DNA from 3 places in the Pantoea sp. XAF26B01_ASV70 genome. Region 1 is predicted to be linked to each of the others. Evidence: predicted binding sites of a transcription regulator. Region 1 holds the regulator's gene; each other region holds the start of a gene.
The links. The regulator PurR, encoded in region 1, represses purine synthesis genes. The targets are predictions, from matches to a motif close to CANGCAAACGTTTGCNTG.

Region 2: ACX8ZY_RS13310 (amino acid aminotransferase) is a predicted target of PurR. The motif match lies at 1,728-1,745, and genes of this name have one in related genera.
Region 3: purL (phosphoribosylformylglycinamidine synthase) is a predicted target of PurR. The motif match lies at 2,762-2,779, and genes of this name have one in related genera.

Annotation. Positions count from the first base shown of each region.
Region 1 is NZ_CM137251.1:2,374,078-2,378,347, reverse strand. Features, by position in the region: gene punC (purine nucleoside transporter PunC) at 1-664, opposite strand, end outside; gene punR (DNA-binding transcriptional activator PunR) at 772-1,677, shown strand; gene purR (HTH-type transcriptional repressor PurR) at 1,674-2,699, opposite strand; gene cydH (cytochrome bd-I oxidase subunit CydH) at 2,981-3,070, shown strand; gene ACX8ZY_RS11115 (C40 family peptidase) at 3,117-3,914, opposite strand.
Region 2 is NZ_CM137251.1:2,814,072-2,818,341, reverse strand. Features, by position in the region: gene ACX8ZY_RS13315 (MBL fold metallo-hydrolase) at 1-430, shown strand, start outside; gene ACX8ZY_RS13310 (amino acid aminotransferase) at 473-1,663, opposite strand; gene ompF (porin OmpF) at 1,898-3,043, opposite strand; gene asnS (asparagine--tRNA ligase) at 3,344-4,270, opposite strand, start outside.
Region 3 is NZ_CM137251.1:1,130,338-1,134,607, forward strand. Features, by position in the region: gene yfhb (phosphatidylglycerophosphatase C) at 1-580, shown strand, start outside; gene tadA (tRNA adenosine(34) deaminase TadA) at 644-1,135, shown strand; gene mltF (membrane-bound lytic murein transglycosylase MltF) at 1,132-2,598, opposite strand; gene purL (phosphoribosylformylglycinamidine synthase) at 2,866-4,270, shown strand, end outside.

The DNA of each region.
Region 1 (4,270 bases):
AGGCAAAGAAGCTGGCTGAGCAGGCGGAGTAGATCAGCACGTTGCCGCTGTAGACCCGTGATTTAAGCAGCGTGAAAAAGCCGGGCTGCGCACCTTTTTCTCCCGCGGCCTTGCGCACGGTGGGCAGACGCAGCGTGGTCAGAATCAACGCCACCGCAATCAGGGTCAGCACCAGGAAAATCGAACGCCAGTGGAAGTGGCCGATCAGCCAGGCACCCAGTAGCGGAGCCAGCGCCGGAGAGAGCGCAACCAGCGGCATAATGGTGGCAAAGACTTTGTTAGCGCGCGCTGCAGGGTAGCGATCCACCACCAGCGCCTGCCAGCTTACGGCAGCGGCACAGACGCCAATCGCCTGGACAAAACGCAGCGCCAGCATCAGATAGATATCATTCACCCACAGCATGCCTGCGCAGCCAGCGCCAAACATGGCCAGTCCGGACAGCAGCACCGGTTTACGACCGATGCGATCGGAAAGCGGTCCCCAGAAGAGCTGACCCACGGCGAAGCCGCCCAGGAAGAGACTCATACTGGCGCTGATCAGACCGGGTGAAGTGTTAAAGGTTTGCTGCATCGCACCAAAGGCGGGCAGGTACATATCAGTGGCTAAAAAGCCCAGCATGCTCAGCAGGGCAAGGTAGGGCATAAACCCTTTATTCGACAGCATCTGATTCTCATTTTTGCAGGATAAACGCGGCAGAGTGTAAAAGGTGCGTTTGCTGCTGTGAAACGGTAATATTTGCCGATTGCTGTTAAAATTTTTGAAGGCAGATTATGTGGTCAGAATATGCATTAGAGGTGGTTGACGCTGTCGCCCGTGGAGGAAGCTTCAGCGCCGCCGCGCAGGAGTTACATCGGGTGCCCTCTGCCATCAGCTATACGGTGCGTCAGCTGGAAAACTGGCTGGCGGTACCGCTGTTTGAACGGCAGCATCGCGAAGTGGTTCTGACCCCGGCGGGTGAGCATTTTGTCCGGGAAGGGCGCAGCGTCATCAAAAAAATGCTTGCCACCCGGCGACAGTGTCAGCAGCTGGCTAACGGCTGGCGCGGCCAGCTAAGCATAGCCGTTGACCGTATCGCTAAACCTCAGCGCACCCGACAACTGGTCAAAGATTTCTATCGCCACTTTCCCGATATGGAGCTGATTATCAGCTATGAAGTCTTTAACGGCGTCTGGGATGCGCTGGCCGATGGCCGGGTGGAAGTGGCGATTGGTGCCACTCAGGCGATACCGGTGGGCGGACGCTTTGCTTTTCGGGATATGGGCACGCTTAACTGGCGCTGCGTGGTTGCGCCCGACCATCCTCTGACACAGGCGAGCCAGATAGATGATGACACGCTGCGGAGCTGGCCCTCCCTTGTGCTGGAAGATACTTCTCGCGCACTGCCGCGTCGTATGACATGGACGCTGGATAACCAGCGCCGGCTGGTGGTGCCGGAGTGGCAAACCGGGCTGGAGTGCGTGCAGGCGGGATTGTGTGTGGCGATGGTGCCCGGTCACCTGGCCAGGCCACTGCTCGACAGCGGCGAGCTGGTTGAACTGACGCTGCCGGTGGCGTTTCCGGACAGTCCATGCTGCGTCAGCTGGGCAGAAGATCGCGCATCACCCGCGACAGGCTGGTTGCTCAGCTATCTGGGTGATGCGCAAACGCTTAATCAGGAGTGGTTAAGCGAGCATTAACGGCGATAGTCGCGGAACGGGCCATCGGCCACGGAACGGCGCTCAATCAGCGTGGGATGGACCTCAATCGTTTGTGACACTTCGCGCTTACTGGTAATGCGGTCCAGCAGCATTTCCAGCGCTTTCTCACCCAGCTGGGCTTTAGGCTGATGCACCGTGGTCAGGGCCGGTGCAAAATAGCGGGCGTTGCGCACGTTGTCATAGCCGATCACCGAAATATCCTGGGGGACGCGCAAACCCATCTCGTCGGCGGCGCAAATCGCGCCCATCGCCATGATGTCACCGCCACAGAACACCGCCGTCGGACGCTGCTTCTGCGACAGGATCTGCTGCATCGCCTGATAGCCCGACTCCGGCTCAAAGTCACCCTGCACAATCCACTCGGCGCGTGGCTGAATACCCGCTTCTTCCATCGCCTTCAGGAAACCGGCATGACGTCCGCCACCGGTGTTACGCTCCATCTGGCCGGGGATTGCACCAATATCCCGGTGTCCGCGTTCAATCAGATAGCGTCCCGCCAGATAGCCGCCCTGGAAAGCATTATCCAGTACCGTGTCGGTGAAGTCGGCGCGCGACTCGCCCCAGTCCATCACCACCATCGGGATATTGCGGTTCTCTTCCAGCATCTGCAGCAGATCGTCCGGATATTCAGAGCACATCACCAGCAGCCCATCGACGCGTTTCTGCGCCATCATGCTGAGATAGGCGCGCTGTTTTTGCAGATCGTTATGCGCATTACCCAGAATCAGCGTATAGCCTTTGTCAAAGCAGTGATTTTCAACCGCTTCGATAATTTCAGCGAAATAGGGCGCTTCGCTGGAGGTGGCAAGCAGGCCCAGCGTTTTGGTGTGGTTCACTTTCAGGCTGCGCGCCACGGCGCTCGGCGAGTAGTGCAGTTCTTTAATCGCCTGCCAGACCGCGTTGCGCGTCTCTTCAGCCACAAAGCGGGTTTTATTGATGACGTGCGAAACGGTGGTCGTTGAGACGCCAGCGCGTTTCGCCACATCTTTAATTGTTGCCATGAAAATCGGACTCCGGTGCTTATCTAACTCTATGATAAGCGTAGTGTTAAACGTTTGCGTCTGCTCAGGGTTTTTTCCGCAAAAATGCAGCTTTTAAGGCCAGTCAACAGGCCGCTGGCGGCGTAAAAGCGCCTGAAAACGTGCGCAAACGGAATCAGGGTTGCGCGCGTTGCGCAACAAAGGCGGGATTCTAACAAGGCTGAACGGATAAAACGAGATTTTTACCGGGCCCTGTGGGAAAATGCGATACCCCTACTGATTGTGTGACTAAGGAGCAAGCAATGAGTACCGATCTTAAACTGGCTTTAATGACCACCGCGGGCTGTCTGCTGATGATTGTGGCCTTTAGTTTTACCGCTATTCTGCACTAAAAAAAAAGCCGGGATTATCCCGGCTCTCTTCTGGTTGTTCTGCTGCTCAGCGTATGGTTTTTGGCGTCATCACCCGACGGGCACCAATATAGTGGCGCTGCCAGTAATCTTCTCCTAAAGCGCTGATCTGAATATCTTTGCCGGTGCGTGGCGACTGGATAAACTTGCCATCACCCAGGTAAACGCCGACATGGTCCGCAGTACCACGACCATTGATACGGAAGAAGACCAGATCGCCTTTCTCCAGCGACTCACGCTTGATCGGCGCGGCGTCACGCAGGTGGTACATCTCGTTAGCGGTACGTGGGATCTTAAACTTCACCAGATCTTTATAGGCGTACCAGACCAGGCCGCTGCAATCGAAACCGGTATGGGGAGAGGTGCCGCCCCACTGATAGGGTTTACCCAACTGACCCATCAGCTTGGTCATCGCGGTTTCGCGGGCCTTCTGGTAGCGCTGACGGTGAGATTTGCTCATCTTAATCGTGCCGGTCTCGCTGGTGGTGACCTCAGCGGTTTTCAGCAGGCGCTGATGACCATAACGTTTTTTCTCTTTGTTCTTACTGAGACGGGCGGTTTTTAGCGAGGTCTTCTTAGCAGGCGTCTGTTTCGCGGTGAGTTCGACTTTTTTCAGTTTTTTTGTTTTTAGTTTTTGAACCGGGCTGAGGCGAGTCTTTTTCGTCACCGTTTTGACCGGGCGACGCTTGCGACGCTCATCGTCGCGCGCACTCTTTTTCTCTGCTTTATGCGTACTGACGTTCACCGGCGCGTGAGGCGACGCAGCGGCGATGTTGAAAAACAGTTGCGCAAAGGCCAGCATGAAAAACGTAATGATTAAACGCATAGTCCGTTGATTAGTTAAGTTGTCAGGGCCACTACGCACCGCGACAAAGTTGAGATTAATCTGATCCAGGATCAGCGCCCAGGCCATTCTAGTCCAGTTCTTTTAAAAACTGTAATGCCTTTTAATATTAATCTTTGCAACCCACGCAATTGTGCTGAAAATGAACATTTTCAGCGTCTTATATCAACGAAATTATTACGAATTATTAATCTGTTACCTGCTGTTAATAATCAGGAATTCAGGTGTTCCGGAGCAGGACTTAACAATGATGGCGATTTAATCGGGCAGCGATCAAAATCTCGTTTTCAGTCACGCTGCGAAGTCGCTACAATAAACAAACACGATGTGACGAATTA
Region 2 (4,270 bases), 440 kb from region 1:
GCTGGCTGCCTTCTGGCAGATTCCGATTGTCGGACCGCAAAAGCGTGATGCATTCTGGCTGGAGGCGCTGCCTACCCAGAGCCGGATGTTCGGACTTGATGAATGCGCGCCTTTTACCCCCGATCGCTGGCTGGAAGAGGGGGAGAGCGTACAGGTAGGGCTGACCACGCTGGAAGTCCTGCACTGTCCGGGCCATTCGCCTGGCCACGTGGTGTTCTTCGATCGTCCAGGAAGGTTACTGATTTCAGGTGACGTGATTTTTAATGGTGGTGTGGGACGCACAGACTTCCCGCAGGGCGATCATCAGCAGTTAATCGATGCTATCCGCACGAAACTGCTGCCGCTGGGCGATGATGTCACTTTTCTGCCCGGTCACGGCCCGATTTCTACGCTGGGGCATGAACGCATCAGCAATCCTTTCCTGCAATAAAAAATGGGCCAGCAGGCCCATTTTTCAATTCGGTCATCCTGCTTACAGCACGGCGACAATCGCTTCGCACAGCGCCGACATATTGTCTGGCGTCATGCCCGCCACATTCACCCGCCCTGAGTTCACCGCGTAGACGCCAAACTCTTCACGCAGGCGAATGACCTGGTCTTTGGTTAAGCCACTGAACGAGAACATGCCGTTCTGCTTAATAATAAAGCTGAAGTCGCGCTGTGCGCCTTTCTCCGCCAGCGTGTTTACGAAGAGCTGGCGCATGCGCTGAATGCGCTGACGCATGTCCGACAGCTCCTGCTCCCAGATGGTACGCAGGGTATCGTTGCCCAGAATGGTGGCGACGATGGCGGCGCCATGTGCCGGCGGATTGGAGTAGTTCGCGCGAATGGTGTACTTCACCTGACTGAACGCGGTATCAGCCACGCTCGCATCGGCGGCAACCAGCGTGATGGCACCGACACGCTCGTTATACAGGCCGAAATTCTTGGAGTAAGAGCTGGCGACGATCAGTTCCTGATGCGAGGCGGCAAAAATACGCAGGCCTTCTGCATCTTCCTCCAGACCACGGGCAAAACCCTGGTAAGCGAAGTCAAACAACGGCAGCCAGCCGTTGGCCTGTGACAGCTCCGCCAGCTGTTGCCACTGCTCAGCGGTCGGGTCGATACCGGTCGGGTTATGGCAGCAGCCGTGGAACAGCACCACATCGCCTGGCTGAACCTGTTTCAGTGACGCGACCATGCCATCGAAATCCAGCGTATGGTTTGCCGGGTCGTAATAGTGGTATTCACAGACCTCAAGACCGGCAGCGTTAAACACGTTGTTGTGATTCGGCCAGCTCGGATTGCTGATCCAGACCCGCTTCACCGATGTTTGCGTGGCGAGGAAATCGGCTGCAACGCGTAGCGCACCGGTACCACCCGGTGTCTGAGCCGTGCGAGCGCGGCCAGCGGTGATTAGCGGGCTCTGGTTGCCGAACAGCAGGGCCTGTGTGCAACGGGCAAAATCAGCCAGACCATCAATACTGAGATAGTTTTTGGTGGTTTCATTTTCCAGCAGATATTGCTCAGCTTTTTTAACACTGGTCAGCACCGGGGTCTTGCCGGTTTCGTCTTTATAGACGCCAATGCCCAGATTGATTTTTTCCGGGCGGTCGTCAGCACGAAACAGATCGGCCAGCCCAAGAATAGGATCGGCGGGTGCAGCAGAGATCGATTCAAACATGTGTCAGGTCCATTAGCGTGAACTTTAGCGAAAAGAGCTCTCAGGTTAGCGTCCGGCCAGACAAATGCCAACCGTTTGCGAGACAAATTCATACATTTTGCGGTGCGGATTGCGCGACGGGGAAGTAAAGACGTTTTAGCGGAGTAGAAGGGCGTGAGGAAACAGAGTTCTGGTGAATAACAGCCATAAAAAAACGGGACCGTAGCCCCGTTTTTCAACATGTTCGAAGCAGGATTAGAACTGGTAAACCAGGCCTACACCAACCACGTCGTCTGAGTTCATACCCAGTGCGTTGTCGTCATCCAGCTGGTTGATTTTGTAATCAACATAGGTAGACATGTTTTTGTTGAAGTAGTAAGTCGCGCCAACATCGATGTATTTGTACAGGTCAGCATCGCCCACGCCTTCAATATCTTTGCCTTTCTGCTGCACGTATGCGATGGATGGACGCAGACCGAAGTCAAACTGATACTGAGCAACTAACTCAATAGTCTGGCTTTTGTTAACATAGGCAGTGCCATTAGTGGTTGAGCCAGGGAGAGCGCCAGCGGCGGTGTTAGGTACGGTAGCGTCATAAAATGAAGAGTTACGGCCTTCGCCATACATTGCCGCCAGGTAAACGTTGTTCGCATCATATTTCAGCGCAGTTGCCCAGTTCTCTGCACGTTTGCCCTGACCGATTACGTTACCGTTCGCGTCAGTAGTACCCGCTGCCTGTGCATTAGTTCGGTCGCTGCTGCTGTATGCACCAACGATGCCTACACCGATTGGTGAGGTGTAAGAAGTTGAGAACGCGTAGCCGTCGCCGTTAGAACGACGCACACCGTCGCTGTTACCGTCACGATCGTTTTTACCCTGATACTGAGCAGCAAAGTCCCAGCCATCAACCAGACCGAAGAAGTTGGTGTTGCGGTAGGTCAGCAGGCCGCCGCTACGACCGTTCATGAAGTTATCTGAGTTACCCCAGTCACCACCAAATACTGGCAGCATATCGGTCCAGCCGATTGCATCGTAAACCAGACCGTAGTTACGGCCGTAGTCGATTGAACCTGCATCGCCGAATTTCAGACCGGCAAAGCCCAGACGGGTTTTGTTGCCGTCTTGTGCGTCAGAACCTTCAGAGTTGTTCGCCTGAACGTTGTATTCCCACTGGCCGTAACCGGTCAGCTGGTCATTAATTTGGGTTTCGCCTTTGAAGCCGAAGCGCACATAAGACTCATCGCCATCATCACCAGCGCTATCAGAGAATTGGTGACGCGCATCCACTTTACCGTACAGGTCCAGTTTGTTGCCGTCTTTGTTATAGATTTCTGCAGCGTTTGCTGCGCCAGCTACTAACAGAGCAGGGATAACCACTGCAAGAATATTGCGCTTCATCATTATTCATTACCCTCATTGGAGTTATTTGTACACCTGCCACTGCCGTCAGGAAATCTTTACAGAACCCTGAACGAAGTTTGGTGTCTTCCTGTGTCTGCACGCATCTTTCCATCCCACCCGCCGTAATTCTAGCGCTTAAATGCTACTAAACTCGTAATCTTGTTTCAGTAAGAAAATATGTATTACAAAATGTAAAAAACACGGAACTTTGTGAGAGAACTCAAAATTTACAAAAATAAAAAAAGGCCGGCAGTGCCGACCTCGTTATATATATGAATTTCTTATATTTAATGCCGAATATCAGAAACTCGCGTTGCGTGGGGTGCGCGGGAAGGGGATTACGTCCCTGACATTTTGTACGCCGGTGACATAGGCGATCAGACGTTCAAAGCCTAATCCAAAGCCAGAATGTGGCACGGTACCGTAGCGACGCAGGTCACGATACCACCAGTAATCTTCTTTATTCAGACCCATCTCTTCCAGACGCGCATCCAGGACATCCAGACGTTCTTCACGCTGTGAACCGCCAATGATCTCACCAATGCCTGGCGCCAGAACATCCATCGCCGCCACGGTTTTGCCATCGTCATTCAGGCGCATATAGAACGCTTTAATGTCTTTCGGATAGTTTTTCACCACCACCGGCGCTTTAAAGTGTTTCTCGGCCAGGTAACGCTCATGTTCAGAGGAGAGGTCAATACCCCATGAGACCGGGTTTTCGAAGGTCTGACCGCAGTTCATCAGGATCTCAACCGCATCGGTGTAATCCACCTGCGCGAAATCGGTGGTGATGAAACGCTGCAGACGCTCAACCGCCTCTTTATCTACCCGCTCAGCAAAGAAGGCCATGTCATCGGCACGCTCTTCCAGCACCGCGTTGAAGACATACTTCAGCATTGATTCGGCCAGTGCAGCGGCATCATCCAGTGAGGCAAAGGCGATTTCCGGCTCCAGCATCCAGAATTCCGCCAGATGGCGGCTGGTGTTGGAGTTCTCTGCGCGGAACGTCGGACCGAAGGTGTAGATCTTCGACAGGGCGCTGGCATAGGTTTCGCCATTCAGCTGACCTGAAACGGTCAGGAACGCCTCTTTACCAAAGAAATCTTCGCTGAAGTCAACTTTGCCCTGATCGTTACGCGGCAGGTTTTCCATATCCAGCGTAGAGACACGGAACATTTCGCCGGCACCTTCGGTATCGGAGGCGGTAATCAGCGGCGTCGAGACCCA
Region 3 (4,270 bases), 1.2 Mb from region 1:
GCAGGACATGTTCGGCACTTTTATGCGCTATCTGCTGCGTCGCCGACCGCTTAATCTGCTGCTGGTGGTGCCGTTATTGCCGGTAGTGGGTATCGGCTTGCTGTTTAAAGGCCGGGCGGCACGCTGGCCCATGAGCCTGCTGCTCTGGTCTATTACTTTTGGCCGTTCTGAGCGGACGCTGCTGCAACTCGAAGCCGAATTTGCGCAGTGGTTCCGCCTGCGCGTCAAAGCCTTTCCGGTGGTTCAGCAGCGCCTTACCGATTATCTCGGCAGTGATGATGCTGACGTCTGGCTCATCACCGGATCGCCACAGTCTCTCGTGGAGCAGGTCTATTACGACTCCGCGTTTCTGCCACGCGTGAAGCTGATTGCCAGTCAGATGCAGCGCGGCTGGGGCGGGCGGGTACTGGCAATGCGCTGCCTCGGCCATGAGAAAGTGGCACAACTGGAAGAGAAAATCGGCACGCCGCTACAGCTCTACAGCGGCTATAGCGACAGCAAACAGGACAACCCGCTGCTGTTTTTCTGTCAGCATCGCTGGCGCGTAACACCCGCAGGTGAGCTGCAACAGCTGGAATAAGTTTCTAAAGGATCGGTGAGACCGCTATAATGCGCCGCTTTTCTGTCGCCCGGAGTGGTCAGCATGAAACAACAAGATGAATACTGGATGCGCCATGCGCTTGACCTGGCGCGCCGGGCGTGGGAGCAGGGCGAAGTGCCGGTGGGTGCGGTGCTGGTTCAGAATGACCGGGTGATCGGTGAAGGCTGGAACCGGCCCATCGGCCAGCACGATCCGACGGCGCATGCGGAGATTATGGCGTTGCGGCAGGGCGGTAAAGTACTGGAAAATTATCGTCTGCTGGATACCACGCTCTACGTGACGCTGGAGCCGTGCGTGATGTGCGCCGGCGCTATGGTTCACAGCCGCATCAGCCGGCTGGTCTACGGTGCGCACGACATCAAAAGTGGGGCTGCAGGATCGCTGCTCGATGTGCTGGGGCACCCCGGCATGAATCATCAGGTTGAATTACAGAGCGGCGTGCTGGCTGAAGAGTGTGCCGCTATGCTGAGCGACTTCTTCCGTATGCGTCGCGAGCAGAAAAAATCGCTGCGTCAGGCGCAACGCCAGGATTAATTCATGGCGATCTTCGGTTCGACCGCCGGATAGCCTTTGGCCAGTTCGGCCTGTGCTTGTTGTGCTTCAGCCTGCTGCGCCAGGCGTTTTTCCTGCTCCTGCAGATAACCCACCAGGCTTAACTGATATTTGCGGATGTTCTCCACATAGTTATAGGCTTCATGCCCACGGGCATAGCCATAAGCCGTCTGGGTGTAGTAACGCTTCTGGCTCAGCATGGGCAGACGCAGCTTCACATCCGCCCAGCTATCTGGATTACCCCCCTGGCGGGCAGTGAGTTTACGGACATCCAGCATATGGGCATAGCCCATGTTATAGGCCGCCAGCGCAAACCAGATGCGCTCATCTTCCGGGATGGTCTGCGGCACCTTCGCCATCATATCCTGCAGATACTGACTGCCGCCGCGAATGCTCTGTTCGGGATCCGTCCGGTCGCCCACGTCCAGGCTCTCAGCGGTGTTACGGGTCAGCATCATCATGCCGCGCACGCCGGTAGGGGAGGTGGCCTGCGGGTTCCAGTGCGACTCCTGATAGGAGATTGCCGCCAGCAGTCGCCAGTCAATGCTGGTGGCGTACTTCTCAAACAGCGGTTTGATGTCAGGCAGCGTGTTATCGATGGCGCGCAGGAAAGTGCGGGTATCGACATAATCAAAGGTGCCGACGTGGCCGAGATATTTCTCCTCCAGCCGCGCCATCGCCCCTTCTTCACCCATACCGTTAAAGAAGTCGAGCATCGCGGCATTCAGGCTGTCGTCATCGCTGTGCCGCACATACCAGGTGACCGGCTCTTCATCAGTGACGTCAAACGCCACCGCCAGCTGCGGATAGATGCGCTGCAGCAGAGCGATGGTCACGGAGTCGCCAATCGTATAGTCGAGCTTGCCGTCTGCCACCGCTTCCAGCAGGGCTTTAGGGCTCTGATCGGTGGAGATCGCCCAGTCCAGATCGGGGTACTGATTTGACCGCGCGCTCTTCAGCGTTGACAGATACGCCGATCCTGACGCAACAGTCAGCCGCCCCTTTAAGTCACCGAGGTTTTTAGGGCGCGGCTTATCCACGCGATAGACCAGCTGCTGCGAAACGTTGTAGTAGCCTGGCCCGGTCTGATAGCGGGTCAGGCGTTCGCTGTTGTAGTTCAGACCCGCGGCCAGCAAATCGGCTTTGCCATCATCTAAATCGTCAAACAGATCGCTCAGGTTGGGACGTACTGTCACCTTGAGTTTGACGCCCAGATAATCGGCGAAGCGTTTTGCCAGCTCATAATCCATACCGGCCGGAGATTGGTTCACTGTGTAGTAAGTCAACGGGGAATTGATAGTACTGACACGCAGTACTCCCCGTGATTTAATCTGTGAAATCTGGTCCTGCCCACCCCCATACCAGGGAATGGATGGCCATAGCGCTAACGCTAACAGCACGGCAACCAGACCGATAAACAGATAATTAAATTTTAGGCGTTTCAAATAGTTATCTCTCGCTGGCTCTAAGGCCTCTGTCTTTTAAAGGCAGTATTTGTCTTCTTTGAACTCCCAGAGCGAGGGGCATTTTGCGCAACAAAATCACGCTGAGCAACTTTTATAGCAGCTTTTGCGCAAAATTCAGGCAAATCCGGGTCGCCAAAAATTGTGCGCAAACGGTTTCGTCGCGAGGTCGCTTTCTCTATAATACGCCCCGTTTTCCCTGTTGCGCCCAATGAAGCGTCGCCCGGCGCCCTGACGAGAGATTTATTAATGGAAATTCTGCGTGGTTCGCCCGCCCTGTCGGCATTTCGTGTAAACAAACTGCTGACCCGCTTTCAGGACGCTCATCTGCCGGTGAGTGATATTTACGCTGAGTACATCCATTTTGCTGATGTCAGCACGCCCTTAAGCGCTGACGAACAGAGCCGTCTGCAGCGCCTGCTGAAATATGGTCCCTCTCTCGCTGAACATGCCCCACAGGGGCGTCTGCTGCTGGTGACGCCTCGTCCCGGCACCATTTCGCCCTGGTCATCCAAAGCCACTGACATTGCCCACAACTGCGGCCTGCCGCAGGTACGTCGCCTGGAGCGCGGCCTGGCCTTTTATGTACAGGCCCCACAACTGACGGAAGCACAGTGGCAAACGCTGGGCACACTGCTGCACGATCGGATGATGGAAACGGTCTTCGGCGATCTGGCGCAGGCTGAACAGCTGTTCGCGCATCACACGCCACAGCCGGTGAAAAGTGTCGATCTGCTGGGTGAGGGCCGTCAGGCGCTGGTTCAGGCGAATATCTCACTGGGTCTGGCGCTGGCCGACGATGAAATCGACTATCTGGTGGCGGCGTTTACCGCACTGGGCCGCAATCCCAACGACATTGAACTCTATATGTTTGCGCAGGCGAACTCTGAGCACTGTCGTCACAAGATCTTCAACGCCGACTGGATTATCGACGGCGAGAAACAGCCAAAGTCGCTGTTTAAGATGATCAAAAACACCATGGAGCAGACGCCGGACTACGTGCTCTCTGCTTACAAAGATAACGCCGCTGTGATGGAAGGCTCAGAGGTTGGCCGCTTCTTTGCTGACGCCGGAGAGAGCGAATACCGCTGGCATCAGGAAGCCGCACACATCCTGATGAAGGTGGAAACCCATAACCACCCAACGGCCATCTCGCCGTGGCCCGGTGCTGCGACCGGTTCCGGTGGTGAAATCCGTGATGAAGGCGCAACCGGAAGGGGTTCGAAGCCAAAAGCGGGCCTCGTCGGTTTCTCCGTATCGAACCTGCGTATCCCTGGCTTTGAACAGCCGTGGGAAGAGGACTTCGGCAAACCGGCCCGCATCGTCAGCGCGCTGGAAATCATGACCGATGGCCCGCTGGGCGGTGCTGCATTTAACAATGAATTTGGTCGTCCGGCTCTGAATGGTTACTTCCGTACCTATGAAGAGCAGGTCACCAGCCACAACGGCACTGAGCTGCGTGGCTACCATAAGCCGATTATGCTGGCGGGCGGCATCGGGAATATCCGTGCCGATCACGTGCAGAAAGGTGAAATCACCGTAGGCGCGAAGCTGGTGGTGCTGGGCGGTCCGGCAATGAACATCGGCCTGGGCGGCGGCGCGGCATCATCAATGGCCTCGGGTCAGTCTGATGCCGATCTCGACTTTGCCTCGG